One region of the Rhizobium sp. YTUHZ045 genome, then DNA from elsewhere that is predicted to be linked to it. Evidence: predicted binding sites of a transcription regulator. Region 1 holds the regulator's gene; the other holds the start of a gene.
What was found. The regulator PhoB, encoded in region 1, activates phosphate uptake and scavenging genes when phosphate is short. The targets are predictions, from matches to a motif close to TGTCATNNANCTGTCAT.

Region 1 (7,415 bases):
GCAGTCGACATCGACGGCGACTATCCGGAAACCCTCGCACGCATCGCCGCCAACAAGACCGGCGTCGGCGTATTTGGCCTTTCCTTCTATGAAAACAACGCCGACAAGCTCAAGGTCGCCAGCGTGAACGGTATCGTTCCATCCACCGAAACGATCGCCAACGGCACCTATCCGGTTTCCCGCCCGCTGTTCTTCTATGTCAAGAAGGCACATCTCGGCGCCGTTCCGGGCCTGAAGGAATATGTCAACTTCTTCGTATCCGACCAGATGATCGGCCCCGACGGCCCGCTGGCTGAATACGGCCTCGTTGCCGCTCCGGATGCCGAGCGTGATGCGATCCGCAAGGACGTCGAAGCCGGCAAGTCCATGTAATGATTTTGCCGGCGCGGTGCTTCAAAGCCCGCGCCGGCATCGTTAATGTCCCTGCGTGGCGGTCTTTCCGCTGCAGGGTTGAATTCCTTCTCCATGATTGGAAGCCGAAGGCAGGCTGATGAAGCCGCCGCGCTTTTTGGGGGCCACGGGCCTGGGGACGTAACGAATGAGCACATCCGTCATACTTCTGTGCCTTGTGGTGATCGGCGCCGCCGCCTATCTGGTCGCGCGCAGCCGTGCCACGGCCCTTGCCGGAGGCAGGTCCTCCGCACTGCATTCCCGGCCGGCCTATTACGGCGCCTATGCCGCGATCTGGACGGTTCTTCCCGCCCTCATCGTCCTCTGCGTCTGGCTCTCCGTCAGCCCCGGCATCATCCAGTCCTCGGTTCGGGGAGCTTTCCCTGCTGACGTCAAGGCTCAGGCCGCAGTCGAACAGGATCTGAGCTATTCGATGGTGGCGACGGTCGCGCGCGGGCTGACGATGCTGACATCGGACGAAGCCGCCGCGGTGGCAAACGATCCGGCCGCCCTGCAGGCCAAGCTCAGCGAAAAGGGCGTGCCGCTCGCCGGCCAGCCGCAGCCTTACATGGTCGAGGCCGCCAAGACGCTGAATTCCATGAGCATGACGAGCCGCCTCGCCATGACGGCGATTGTCTTCATTCTGGCCGTTGCCGGCGCCCTTTATGCGCTACGCGCCATCGCGCCGCGCTTCCGCGCCCGCAACCGCGTCGAGCGCGTCATGCTCTGGGGCCTGCTGCTCGCCTCCTCGATCGCCATCCTGACGACGGTCGGCATCGTGTTGTCCATGCTGTCGGAAGCCGCCCGCTTCTTTGCCGTCGTTCCCGCCGGCGAATTCTTCTTCGGCACCGTCTGGGATCCGCGCTTTGCCGGCGCCGGCAGCTCCTCCTTCGGCCAGTTCGGCCTGATCCCGCTCCTACTCGGCACGCTCTATATCGGCCTCGTCGCCATGCTGGTCGCGGTTCCGGTCGGCCTCTTCGCCGCCATCTATATGGCCGAATACGCCTCGCCGAAGCTGCGTTCCGTCTCCAAGCCTCTTCTCGAAGTGCTGGCCGGCATCCCGACGATCGTCTACGGCTTCTTCGCGCTCGTCACCGTCGGTCCGTTCCTGCGCGATTTCTCCGCACAGATCAGCGGCCTGCTCTCCGGCAGCTACACCAATTTCATCCAGGCGCAGAGCGTTCTGACGGCCGGTATCGTCATGGGCATCATGTTGATCCCCTACGTCTCCTCGCTGTCGGACGACATCATCACCGCCGTGCCGCGGGCACTGCGTGATGGCTCGCTCGGTCTCGGCGCCACACGCTCCGAAACCATCAAGAAGGTGGTCCTGCCGGCCGCGCTTCCCGGCATCGTCGGCGCGCTGCTGATGACCGCCTCGCGCGCCATCGGCGAGACCATGATCGTCGTGTTGGCCGCGGGTGTCGCCGCCCGCATTCAGATCAACCCTTTCGAGCCGATGACCACGGTGACCGTCAAGATCGTCAACCAGCTGACGGGCGACCTTGAGTTCACCTCGCCGCAGACGCTGGTTGCCTTCGCGCTTGGCATCACGCTGTTCTGCATCACGCTTTGCCTCAACATCTATGCGCTCTACATCGTGCGCAAATACCGGGAGCAGTACGAATGACGAATATTGTTTCTCCCGCCATCGGTGCCACCGTTTCCAAAGCGCCGGCCCGCCGTGATATCGGCATCAAGCGCCGCTATGCCGCCGAGCGCCGGTTCCAGGCCTACGGTATCGCCGCCATCGCCTTCGGCCTTATCTTCCTCTTCGTCCTGCTGTGGACGGTGATCGGCAAAGGTTACACCGCCTTCCAGCAGACGACGATCACCCTGCCGATCGAATTCGCCGAAAAGACGATCGATCCGAACGGCAAGCGGGCAACCGATCCTTCGGTGCTGATTGCCGCCAACTATCCGGTTCTGCTGCGCGACGCGATCGTCAAGCAGCTGAACATCAATGCATCGAGCCGTCCGGATGCGCGCGATGCAACCGCCATGCTCTCCAAGAGCGCGCCGATCCAGCTGCGCGATCTGGTTGTCACCGATCCCTCGATCATCGGCAAGACGGTCAATGTCACCCTGCTCGCCGATGCCAATATCGACAGCGCCAACAAGGGCCAGATCGATCTTTCCGTCGATGAGAAGAACCGCAAGGTCAACGACAAGCAGGTCAACTGGATGAACCAGCTGAAGGCGAGCGGCACTCTCCAGAAGCAGTTCAACACCGGTCTCTTCGTCAACGGCAATTCCAGCCGCCCGGAGGCCGCCGGACTCGGCGTCGCGCTCATCGGCTCGCTCTACCTGATGCTGATCGTGCTGGTTCTGTCGCTGCCGATCGGCGTCGCCGCCTCGATCTATCTCGAGGAGTTTGCGCCGAAGAACAGGCTGACGGACCTGATCGAGGTCAACATCAACAACCTCGCAGCCGTCCCGTCGATCGTCTACGGTCTGCTCGGCCTTTCCGTCTTCATCAACTTCATCGGCCTGCCGCGCTCGGCTTCTCTGGTGGGCGGCCTGGTGCTGACGCTGATGACCCTGCCGACGATCATCATCGCTACCCGCGCGGCCCTGCGTGCCGTGCCGCCTTCGATCCGCGCTGCAGCTCTCGGCCTCGGCGCCTCGAAGATGCAGATGGTGTTCCACCACGTCCTGCCGCTTGCCATGCCCGGCATCCTCACCGGCACGATCATCGGCCTGGCGCACGCGCTCGGCGAAACCGCGCCGCTGCTCTTGATCGGCATGGTCGCCTTCGTCGCCAATGCGCCCGCGACACCGCTCGAGCCCTCGACGGCCTTGCCCGTGCAGGTCTATATGTGGGCGAACGAGGCCGAACGTGCCTTCGTGGAGCGTACTTCGGGTGCCATCATCGTCCTGCTCCTGTTCCTGGTCGTCATGAACATGGGCGCCATCCTCTTGCGTCGTCGCTTCGAGCGCCGCTGGTAAACGGAGTCAAACATCATGAACATGCTGACGGAAGCTGCAGTTGAAAAGGCGCTGGATCAGAAGATGAGCAACGTCCCGTATAAAATGATCGGACAGGATGTCTCCGTATACTACGGCGAGAAGCGCGCGCTTTTCGACGTGAACCTGAACATCCGCGAAAACACCGTAACCGCCCTGATCGGCCCCTCGGGCTGCGGCAAGTCGACCTTCCTGCGAAGCCTGAACCGCATGAACGACACGATCGAGGGGTGCCGCGTCACCGGCAAGATTACGCTCGACAGCGACGATATCTATGATCCGGATATCGACGTCGTCGAACTTCGCGCCCGCGTCGGCATGGTTTTCCAGAAGCCGAACCCGTTCCCGAAGTCGATCTATGAAAACGTCTCCTACGGCCCCCGCATCCACGGTCTCGCCAAGTCGAAGGCCGATCTCGACCAGATCGTCGAGAGCAGCCTGCAGCGCGCCGGGCTCTGGAACGAGGTCAAGGACCGCGTGCACGAATCCGGCACGGGCCTCTCCGGCGGTCAGCAGCAGCGCCTGTGCATTGCCCGCGCCGTTGCCGTCAGCCCGGAAGTCATCCTGATGGACGAGCCCTGCTCGGCCCTTGACCCGATCGCCACCGCCAAGGTCGAGGAGCTGATCCACGAACTGCGCGAAAACTATACGATCGTCATCGTCACCCACTCCATGCAGCAGGCCGCGCGCGTCTCGCAGCGCACCGCCATGTTCCACCTCGGCAATCTTGTCGAGGAGAACGACACCGACAAGATGTTCACCAATCCGGACGATCCCCGTACCCAGGACTACATCATGGGTCGCTTCGGCTGATCACGGCCATCCGAAGCCTTCCCCTTATTCGAGGACAAAGCCCCATGGCATCGACACATATTTATTCTGCCTATGATGATGATCTGAAGTTCCTGTCCAGGCGGATTTCCGAAATGGGCGGCCTGGCCGAACAGATGGTCGCCGAATCCGTCCGGGCGCTGGTCAACGGCGATACCGCGCTGGCGCAGAAGGTCATCTCAGACGACGTGATCCTCGATCACACCGAGCGCGAAATCGGCGACAAGGCGATCGTCACCATCGCCCGCCGGCAGCCGATGGCCGCGGACCTGCGCGAAATCATGGGTTCGATCCGCATCGCCGCCGATCTCGAACGCGTCGGCGACCTCGGCAAGAACACCGCCAAGCGCGTCATCGCCGTGCAGAGCACCGGCGTTCCCCGCAAGCTCGCCCGCGGTCTCGAGCATCTCTCCGAGCTGGCGCTTGTCCAGCTCAAGGAAGTGCTCGACGTCTATACGACACGCGCTGCCGACAAGGCGACCGCCATCCGCGAACGCGACAACGAGATCGACGCCATGTACACCTCGCTGTTCCGCGAGCTCTTGACCTACATGATGGAAGATCCGCGCAACATCACGAGCTGCACGCATCTGCTCTTCTGCGCCAAGAACATCGAGCGCATCGGCGACCATGCCACCAACATCGCCGAGACGATCTACTACATGGCGACAGGCGCCCAGCCGGAAGGCGATCGTCCGAAGGATGACAGCGCCAACACCGTTGGCGCCGCGACGGAATAATCCTTCCAAGATTGCGTGCGCGCCCGTTCGGGGCGCGCAAAGAGGTCGCAGCCAATTTCTGAATTTGCGCAGGACGCCTGCTTAGAACCCCGGTTTAAGGCTTGTGCGCGAGGAGACGGACACGCATGATCCCGAGAGTCGCAGTTGTTGAAGACGAGGAAGCCCTCAGCGTGCTCCTTCGCTATAATCTCGAAGCCGAAGGCTTCGAGGTCGATACCATCCTGCGCGGCGACGAGGCCGAAATCAGGCTTCAGGAGCGCACGCCCGACCTGCTCATCCTCGACTGGATGCTGCCCGGCGTCTCCGGCATCGAACTCTGCCGGCGCCTGCGCATGCGGCCGGAAACCGAGCGACTGCCGATCATCATGCTGACGGCGCGCGGCGAGGAGAGCGAGCGTGTGCGCGGACTGTCCACCGGCGCCGACGATTATGTCGTCAAGCCCTTCTCGACCCCCGAGCTCGTCGCTCGCGTCAAGGCGATGCTGCGCCGTGCCCGTCCCGAGGTGCTGTCCTCGGTGCTGAAATGCGGCGATATCGAGCTCGACCGCGAAACCCATCGCGTCCACCGCAAGAGCCGCGAAGTCCGCCTCGGCCCGACCGAGTTTCGCCTGCTGGAATTCCTGATGTCGTCGCCGGGCCGGGTCTTTTCCCGCTCGCAGCTGCTCGACGGCGTCTGGGGCCACGACATCTATGTCGACGAGCGCACCGTCGACGTCCATGTCGGCCGCCTGCGCAAGGCGCTGAACTTCTCCAACATGCAGGACGTCATCCGCACCGTCCGTGGCGCGGGTTATTCGATGGAAGCCTGAGGGTTTCTACTGCTGCTAAAGTCAAAGATTTGCCCCTCACCCTAGCCCTCTCCCCGTTCTGACGGGGAGAGGGGACGTGCCCTGCGAAAGGTCGGCGGGGAACGGAGAGGTTGCGGCATGTCCCTTCGCCCCGCGTGCGGGGAGAAGGTGGCGGCAGCCGGATGAGGGGCAACCCCAGCGCTTCCACTCCAATCATAAAAAACGGGCCGCTCGGCCCGTTTTTTATGTCCGGCGATGTCGCCTTCTCAGCTGACCCGTGCCGCGGCCCGGCGCCTTTCGTTGATCGGCTGATAGGCAAGCTTCTGATGATAGCTGCAATAGGGAGAATTGTCGGGGGACTCGCAGCCGCAGAAATGGAAATCTTCCTTGAGCGGGTCGCCGACCGGCCATTTGCAGGTGCGTTCGGTGAGCTCCGTCAGGCCGAGGCGGCGAGAAATCGGCACGACCACATTGCCGGCCGGCACATATTCCATTTCGTCGACGGCATCGACCTCGATCTCTTCCTTCAGCATCGTTGCGCCCTGTTGACGGGTCACGGTGCGGGTGGTGATCCGGGAGGCGTAATTCGGCGCGCGCGGCGCGGACGTCTGGCGCTTCGGCGTGCGCGCCGCGGTGGCCGTGCCGCCGGCTTTGGCGCGGCCGGGAAGGCTGAGCCTGTGCACCTTGCCGATAACGGCGTTTCGGCTGACGCCGCCAAGCTGCGCAGCAATCTGGCTGGCGCTCAGTCCTTCGGCCCAAAGCTTCTTGAGTTTCTCGACCCGCTCGTCTGTCCAGTTCATGCCCTGTCTCCACCTTTTGCGTTGGTGATGGCAGAATCCCTCACCGTTGTCCCGGAAGCCTCCGAAACAAGAAACGCTTGATCAATTTTGGTGACTAGTTCCGCCGCATGCAGTCTAGTAATTGAACTTTAACCTAGTGTGAGGCTGACTCCGTGACAAGAGTCGCGGGAATCCGGATGAATCGAATTTCAAGTTTTCCCCAACTTGCTGCCTCTGCGTGGCATTTCTGCAATAATGCCTGTTGAAGGCCGAAAGTGCCGCTGCACAAGCTTGCTGCATAGGCTAAGGCGGCAGTTTTGTTGACATTGCAGCGCGAAAAGGAAATAGTACCGCTCGCCGCCGAAAGGCGGCATTTTTGATTTTTTGGACCTGGTTCTGTTAGCCGGAGTCCGTGCAAGAGAACATTGAACGGGAGACCCGCGCCATGGCTGAAGCCGCGCCGCTTTATGACACCTATTCTCGCGCCCCGCTGCGGTTCGAGCGAGGCGAGGGCGTATGGCTGATCACCGAGAGCGGCGAGCGTTATCTCGATTTCGGCGCCGGTGTCGCCGTCACCTCCGTCGGCCATGGCAACCCGCATGTGGTCGCGGCGTTGAAGGAGCAGGCCGACAAGGTCTGGCACCTCTCCAACATCTATGAAATCCCCGGCCAGGAGCGCCTCGCCAAGCGCCTGACGGACGCTACCTTCGCCGATAAGGTGTTCTTCACCAATTCGGGCGCCGAGGCGCTCGAATGCGCCATCAAGACCGCGCGCCGCTACCAGTTTTCCAAGGGCCATCCCGAGCGGTTCCATATCATCACCTTCGAGGGCGCCTTCCATGGGCGCACGCTCGCGACGATTGCCGCCGGCGGTCAGGAGAAATATCTCGAAGGTTTCGGCCCCAAGGCTCCGGGTTTCG
Region 2 (7,415 bases), 350 kb from region 1:
GCGCGCAGCCCGGGCGCGATCCGGCCTCGATCATTGAGGCTGACGGTGCGGGCAGGCGTCGACGTCACCATCGCGATCGCTTTCGGAAGGGTGATGCTTTCCACCTCGTCGGCAAGGATGAAGGGTGCATGCAGCAGGCTGAGCGGTACGTAATCGGAGGACAGAACGTCGAGCACGCCCATTTCGGCGAGATCGCGGGCGGCGATGTTGCCGGAATGGGATTTGCCGCGCACGATGTTCGGCGCCCCCATCAGCACGCTCATGCCGTGCTCGTGCGATGCCCGGGCGGCATCGAAGCTGGTCGGAAACTCGGCAAGGCGCACGCCATTGTCGATCGCCTCGTCGACATGGGAGAGTGTGGCGTCGTCATGGCTTGCGACCGTGATGCCGCGCTCGGCGCAGACCTTGGCGATGGCGTTTCGATGTGGCGTCGAATTGCGCGCCGATTCCGCCTGGCGCTTGGCGACGAAACGGGCAAAGGCCTCATCGCTCAGACCACGCTTCTTTTGGTAGTAGAAGATATATTGATCCATCGTCTGGAACTGCCGCTGGCCGGGCGCGTGATCCATCAGCGAGACGAGCCGCACATGCGGATCATTTTCGAAATCGGCGAAATGTTCAAGCACATTGTCGGCCGATACCTCGCAGCGCAGGTGGATGAGGTGTTCGGCGCGCAGCCTGCCTTCCTTCTCCGCCGATTGGATGGCGTCGGCCATTTCGCGCATCTCGCCATGTTCGAACCCGCCGTCCTCGTCCGCGCCCATGCGCAGGCAGTCGAAGACCGTCGTGATGCCCGATGTGACGATCTGGGCGTCATGAGCCTGGACGGCAGCCGTCTTGTGCCAGCGAATGCCCGGACGCGGCTGATAATGGCCTTCGAGATGGTCGGTATGCAGTTCGACAAGTCCGGGAATGACGTAATCCCCCTCGAAATCTTCGCCGGCTACCGAATTGCCTTCAGAGATATCGGCGATCTTGCCGTCGCGGATGAGGATCGATCCTGAAAGAATGTCGTCCTCGAGAACGATGCGGGCGTTGGAAAAGACGGTTTCTTTGCTCATATTGTCAGGTCTTTCAGTTTTTGGCGCCGGCAAGGGGCAGCCAGGAACGAACTTCGAACGGGGCGCCGCGCGTCTCCTCGATGAAGACGGCTAGACCGGAGATCGAAAGCGGCCGGCCGGTGAAACCGGCAAAGCGCTCGGTCAGAATCGCTTTCATCACCTCGGCGCGTGTCTCCGGGACCTGGCCGCTTAGCGTCATGTGAAAGCCGAAATCCTCCATGACGTAAGGATAACCCCAGCGCTGCAGATTGGCGCGTTGGCTTTCGCTGAGCTTCTCCGGGTTACGCCTGATGATATCGGCTTCGGAGAGCGCCGCGCGAAACGGCTCGAATGACTTTACCACCTTCGCGGCGAAATCCTGAAGAGGTTGATGAAGAGAGCCGGGAACAAGGGCGAAGAAGCGGCCGAGCTGGCCAAGCACCAGTTCGGGAATCTCGAAAGCCGGCGTGCGCGCGGCAAACTCCTCGGCAAAGGCCATGAGATCCTTTTCGGTGACAGAAGCGGCAAGCGAAAACGGCGCCTTGATCGTCGCATGAAAGCCGTAGCGTCGCGGGTCGGCAGTCAGCTCGAACTGCTCTGCCGCACTCAGCGTCTCATGTGCGGGTGCAGGATAGGTTTTGCCGCTGAACGCATCGCGGCCGAGCCAGAGCGAAGCCGCGCCGGTCAGAGGGTCATCCTTTGGCGGCGAAAAATAGAGAGCGTAGCGCAAGGATTTTGTCCTGGGGATCGTCGAAACGGGGAGCGCAATGTGCAGTGATTTGGCGGCGAACCGCAAGCAGGCTCCCGGCTAAAAGATTTCCGTGACAGAATGATGATGACGGCCGGGCCGCCACCGGCCTTCATCGAGTGCTCAGTGCGAATTCGTGCCCATCAGCCGATGGCGCAGCGCGTTCGAAGCCGCGTCGAACAGGAAGACGACGATCAGGATCAGAATGACCATATAGGCGACGTTTTCCCAGTTGGCGTTGGTGCGCATTGCCTCCCAGAGTTTGAGGCCGATGCCGCCTGCGCCGACAGCGCCGATGATCGTGGCGCCGCGCACGTTCGATTCCCACTGGTAGAGCGTCTGGCTGACGATGACGGGGACGATCTGCGGCATGATGCCGTAACGATGGACGAGCACGGTCTGGGCGCCAGTCGATTTGATGCCTTCCCGCGGCTTGTTGTCGATGTTCTCGAGCCCCTCGGAATAAAGCTTGCCGAGCGTGCCGGTCTCGGTGAGGAAGATCGCGCCGCTGCCGGCAAGCGGCCCTGGGCCGAAGGCGCGTGTCAGGAAAAGCGCCCAGATCAGCATGTCGACAGAGCGCAGGAAATCGAAGAAGCGCTTGAGAATCTGGTTCAAGAGGCGGTTCGGAGTGATGTTGCGTGCCGCCAGGAAGGCGAGCGGGAAGGCGGCAAGCGCGCCGAGCAGCGTTCCGAGAAAGGCCATGACGATCGTCTGGAAAAGCTTGGTCCAGACGTCGCCGTGCTGCCATTCGCTGTTGTTCCAGATGTCATCGAAAGCGAGCGACAGGTTGGACTGGTCGGGCTTGATGCGCGGGCCGGAGACAATGAGGCCAAGGACGTCGCCGACCGGCTTGTCGAAGAATGACGATTGCGTGTCGAAGAGGAAATTCGCCCAGCCGAGGAAACGCTTGCGAACTTTCACGCGATCAACGGAAATGCTGACGTCGCCGGCAAAGCCGAGATCAGCGAGCACGTTGTCGTCATAGACCGTCATCCAGCTCGGCACCGGGCCGACCACCTGGGGCGCGCCGCTCGAAACGTTGACCGGGACGCTGACGCCGTGCGCGGTCACGATCGTTTCGCTCTTCGAAACGGTGATGCTGCGGCTGGTGCCGCTGACGGAAACGGTGATGCTGCCATCGGGATTGTTGACCACCCAGTCCGGATGCGGATTGTCGCCGAGCGGCGAGAAGCGGGGATAACGCACCTCGATCGAGCCGTCGTCCTGGATGCGGAAGTCCGGCTGCACATCATAACTCACCCATTGGCTGAGATAGATGCCGACGCGCTCCCAGTGAGCTTCGGCAAGAAGCTTGGGCAGGTCAAAGAACCAGACGGCGTAGAGGCCGTAGAGGAGGGTCGCAATGAGGATCATCAGCCCGCCGAAACGCTGGCGGAACGACCGGTGGAAATATTCCGGATAGCGCGCTTCAATCTCTTGCATGCGGTTTGCGTCGATCACCGTCATGGCGGCCTCAATGTTGCAGAAGGAAGGCGTGTTCGCCGACGAGACGGCGGCGCAGCCAGGCGGAGAACTGGTCGACGGCGATGATCGTCACGAACAACAGGAGTACGAGGGCAACGGTCTTTGCGCCGAAGCCGCGCGAGATCGAAAGCTTTAGCTCTTCGCCGATGCCGCCGCCGCCGACGGCGCCGATGATGGTCGAGGCGCGCACGTTGATCTCCAGGCGCAGCAGCGCATAGGAGGTGAAATTCGGCAGCACTTGCGGCAGGACGGCGAAGCGCACCCGCTCCCACCAGTTGGCGCCAACGGCCTTCATCCCCTCATGCGGCTTCATGTCGATGTTTTCGGCAACCTCGTAGAAGAGTTTGCCGAGCGCGCCGATCGTGTGCAGGGTGATGGCGATGATGGCGGCGACCGGCCCGATCGACAGGATCGCCGAAAATAGGCCGGCGATGACGATTTCCGGGAAGGCGCGCAGGAATTCCATCAGCCGCTTGGTGAAGACGCGCAGCGGCCACGAACTCGTCAGGTTGCGCGCCGCAAAGAAGCTCAAGGGCACGGCAAAGACGAAGGCGATGATAGTCGAGATCAGCGCCACGTTGATCGTGATGATCATCAGCTCGAAATATTCCGGGATGTAGAAGTCTCCCGAGATATAGACGCGGCCTTTGATGAAGTTGAATTCCTCGCCGCCCTTGTCGTTGACGCTCGCTATGTCGAAGATCGCGCGCCAGACGTCGTTCCAATCCTTGGGGATGAGCCAGCTCAGGAAGTCGAATAGGTGCGGCAGGCGTTCGAAGAAATGGCCGGCATTGCTCTCATCGGCAAAGCGGACGGAGCTCACGAAAGCCGCGATAAGGATAACCAGGCCGAGCACGGTGTAGAAGCGGCGCTTGGCGACCATCCGGTCCCAGGCGGTGCCGATCTCCTGCGTGCTCTGCATGTGCGGCTGTGTGTCGGCAATGGTCATGGACGCTCCGCGCGATAACAAACAAAGGGCGGCCGTTGTCAGCCGCCCCCGTATTCAAAAGGCGATCAGCCGCCGATGGCCGCCTTGCGAACTTCGACGACGGCCTTGTAGAAGTCGTGCTTGACGGGAGCGTAGCCCTTGTAGTCGCCGCCTTCGACAGCCGAGAAACACTTGTGATCCTTTTCCGGCAGGGCCGTGAAGAAGGCTGCGAGCTTCGTCTGCCACTCCTGGCCGAGAGCGTTGCGCACGACCAGCGGGCCGTTCGGGATCAGCGGCGAACGCCAGACTTCAACGAGCTTGTTCGGATCGACGGCGCCCTTGTCGACTTCCTTGCGGAACGTGCCGGAAGTGTAGCCATCCTTGAAGTCGCCGATGCCCGACGAGTCGTCGACGGCGACATCGACCTTGCCGTCATAGGCGGCAAGCAGGTTGTTTTCATGACCGCCGTTGAACTGGGTCGAGGCAAAGAACTTGTCGTTCGGCATGCCGGTGTCCTTCGGGATCTGCGTCAGCGGCACGAGGTAACCGGAGGTGGAGTCCGGATCGGCGTAGCCGAGCTTCTTGCCCTTGGCGTCCTTGATGGTCTTGATGCCGGAGGACTTCAGTGCGAGGCCGATCGAGTAATAACCCGTTGAACCGTCTTTCTGCTGCGTCGTCAGGATCGGCGTAACAGCCTTCGGATCCTTCAGGTAGACGGAGGCGTAACCGGAAGCGCCGAGTTCGGCGAAGTCGAGCGTGCCGCCGAGCAGGCCCTGGATAACGCCGTCATAGTCGGCGGCCGGGAAGAGCGAGACCTTCTCGAAGCCGAATTCCTGCTTCAGGTGGTCGGCGAGGCAGGCATAGTTGCGCAGGCGGTCAGTTTCATTTTCGCCGCCAAGGATGCCGATGCGGAATTCCTTGAGGTCTGCGGCATTGGCGGCGCCGGCGAGCGCAAACAGCGCCGTTGCCGCAAAGAGTGCTTTCTTCAACATGCGTTCTCTCCTATCGACCGGTGTCTCCGGCCTTCCCGTTACGAAGAAGTGTGCCCTTAACGCGGGCGTTCGATCGCGGCCGCCTCTGTCAGAGACCAGCCAACGCCAGCGGCTGGACGCCGGCGGATTGATTGTTGGCGCCCTCGGGAGCGATATTGATGGAGGTCGAGGTCATCGTTTCGTCGATGCCGGCGCCGTCCTTGTCCGTGCCGTAGATTTCCTTCACTGCTTCGGCCGTCAGCTCCGAGGGCTTGCCGTCGAAGACGACGCGGCCGCTGGCCATGCCGACGATGCGCTCACAATAGTTGCGGGCGGTGTCGAGCGTATGCAGATTGGTGATGACGGTGATGCCCTCACGCTCGTTGATGTCGCGCAACGCATCCATGACGATCTTGGCGTTCAGCGGATCGAGCGAGGCGATCGGTTCGTCGGCGAGCACCATCTTCGGGTTCTGCATCAGCGCGCGGGCGATCGCCACGCGCTGCTGCTGGCCGCCGGAAAGCGTACCGGCCGGCTGCAGCGCCGTCTGCTCGATGCCGAGGCGTTCGAGTGCCGCGATCGCATGCACGCGCTCCTCGCGGGTGAAGATGTTGAGGAGGCTCAGAAGCGTCGGACGGTGATTGAGGCGGCCGAGCATGACATTGGTCAGGACATCGAGGCGCGGCACCAGGTTGAACTGCTGGAAGATCATCGCACAGTCGCGCTGCCAGTTGCGCAATGCCTGGCCGCGAAGCCCGGAGACCTCGACGCCGGCGAAATGAATGGAGCCGGAGCTCGGCTCCTGCAGGCGGTTGATCATGCGCAGCAGCGTCGACTTGCCGGCGCCGGAGCGGCCGATGATGCCGACCATCTGACCCTGGGGAATGGTGAGGGTCACGGCATCGACGGCGAGCTTTTTTCCGAAACGACGGGTGACATCCTTCAGCTCGAACATCATGCTGGTCCCTTGCACTTCAGGCCTTGGTCAGCACCGCATTAGTCCCGCTTGATGAACCTCAAATGTCAGATTTGTGTAAGAAGTGTCACAAATCTCCGCGCTGCGGAGGCGGTGTCTAGCCCTCGTGGCGGACCAGAAAATCTTCCGCGCTTAAGTTGCGGAAATCTTGCAAAGCCAGGCGCAACCGGTCGTGTTGCCAATCCCACCAGGAAAGTCTGTCCATGCGTTCGCCGATCTCTTTCGGGAAACGTTCGCGGATGAGCTTGGCCGGCACACCGCCGACGATCGTGTATGGCGCAACGTCCTTCGATACGACGGCGCCGGCACCGATGACGGCGCCGTTGCCGACTTTGACGCCGGGCAAGATGGTCGCACCATGGCCGATCCAAACGTCGTGGCCGATCGTCACCCGGTTTGCGCGCCGCCAGGCGAAGAAGTCCGTCTCCATGTCGGCGTCGGGCCAGTAGTCGGCGGCGCGATAGGTGAAATGATGCAGGGTCGCGCGCCAGGTCGGATGGTTGGTGGCGTTGATGCGCACGGCGGCGGCGATATTGACGAACTTGCCGATCGTCGCGCACCAGACGGCCCCGTCCTGCATGATGTAGGAATAGTCGCCGAAGGTGGCTTCGCTAATGCGGCAGCGTTCTGAGACCTCGGTGTAGCGCCCGAAGATAGAGTCGCTGACATCAGCCGTTTCGTGGATATAGGGCTCGGTACCCAACTGGCGGCTCATGCGGCGATCTTCCGAGGAGAGAACTGCTGGACGTCGAGGATGCGGTCGGCGACGGCCTCGCGCACTTCCTCGTCGTGGAAGATGCCGAGAAGGGCGACGCCCGCCTTCTTCTTCTCCGCGATCATGCCGACGACAACGGCGCGGTTTTTCGCATCGAGCGAGGCTGTGGGTTCATCGAGGAGCAGGATCGTATGCTCGGTGATGAAGCCTCGGGCGATGTTGACGCGCTGCTGCTCGCCACCGGAGAAGGTGGCGGGCGGCAGCTGCCACAGCGCTTCCGGCAAGTTGAGCCTGGCGAGCAGGGCGCCTGCCTTTTCCCGTGCAACGACGACATCTTCGCCGCGCGCCACGAGCGGCTCGGCCACCACGTCGATTGTCGCCACGCGCGGCACAGTGCGCAGGAATTGGCTGACATAGCCGAGCGTATTGCGGCGAACGGTGAGCACGGTGCGTGGATCGGCGGAGGCGAGATCGACGATCCGCCCGTGGTGGCGAATGAGTATCTGACCGGTGTCGACGGCATAATTGCCGTAGATCATCTTGAGCAGCGAG

Region 2: NMA58_RS21085 (DUF1045 domain-containing protein) is a predicted target of PhoB. The motif match lies at 1,862-1,878, and genes of this name have one in related genera.

Annotation. Positions count from the first base shown of each region.
Region 1 is NZ_CP101432.1:160,317-167,731, forward strand. It holds gene NMA58_RS00810 (substrate-binding domain-containing protein) at 1-372, shown strand, start outside; gene pstC (phosphate ABC transporter permease subunit PstC) at 539-2,020, shown strand; gene pstA (phosphate ABC transporter permease PstA) at 2,017-3,339, shown strand; gene pstB (phosphate ABC transporter ATP-binding protein PstB) at 3,355-4,170, shown strand; gene phoU (phosphate signaling complex protein PhoU) at 4,215-4,928, shown strand; gene phoB (phosphate regulon transcriptional regulator PhoB) at 5,054-5,737, shown strand; gene NMA58_RS00840 (GcrA family cell cycle regulator) at 5,983-6,516, opposite strand; gene NMA58_RS00845 (aspartate aminotransferase family protein) at 6,941-7,415, shown strand, end outside.
Region 2 is NZ_CP101432.1:4,316,668-4,324,082, forward strand. It holds gene NMA58_RS21080 (alpha-D-ribose 1-methylphosphonate 5-triphosphate diphosphatase) at 1-1,061, opposite strand, end outside; gene NMA58_RS21085 (DUF1045 domain-containing protein) at 1,075-1,770, opposite strand; gene phnE (phosphonate ABC transporter, permease protein PhnE) at 1,912-3,255, opposite strand; gene phnE (phosphonate ABC transporter, permease protein PhnE) at 3,263-4,222, opposite strand; gene phnD (phosphonate ABC transporter substrate-binding protein) at 4,288-5,193, opposite strand; gene phnC (phosphonate ABC transporter ATP-binding protein) at 5,282-6,127, opposite strand; gene NMA58_RS21110 (DapH/DapD/GlmU-related protein) at 6,246-6,863, opposite strand; gene phnL (phosphonate C-P lyase system protein PhnL) at 6,860-7,415, opposite strand, start outside.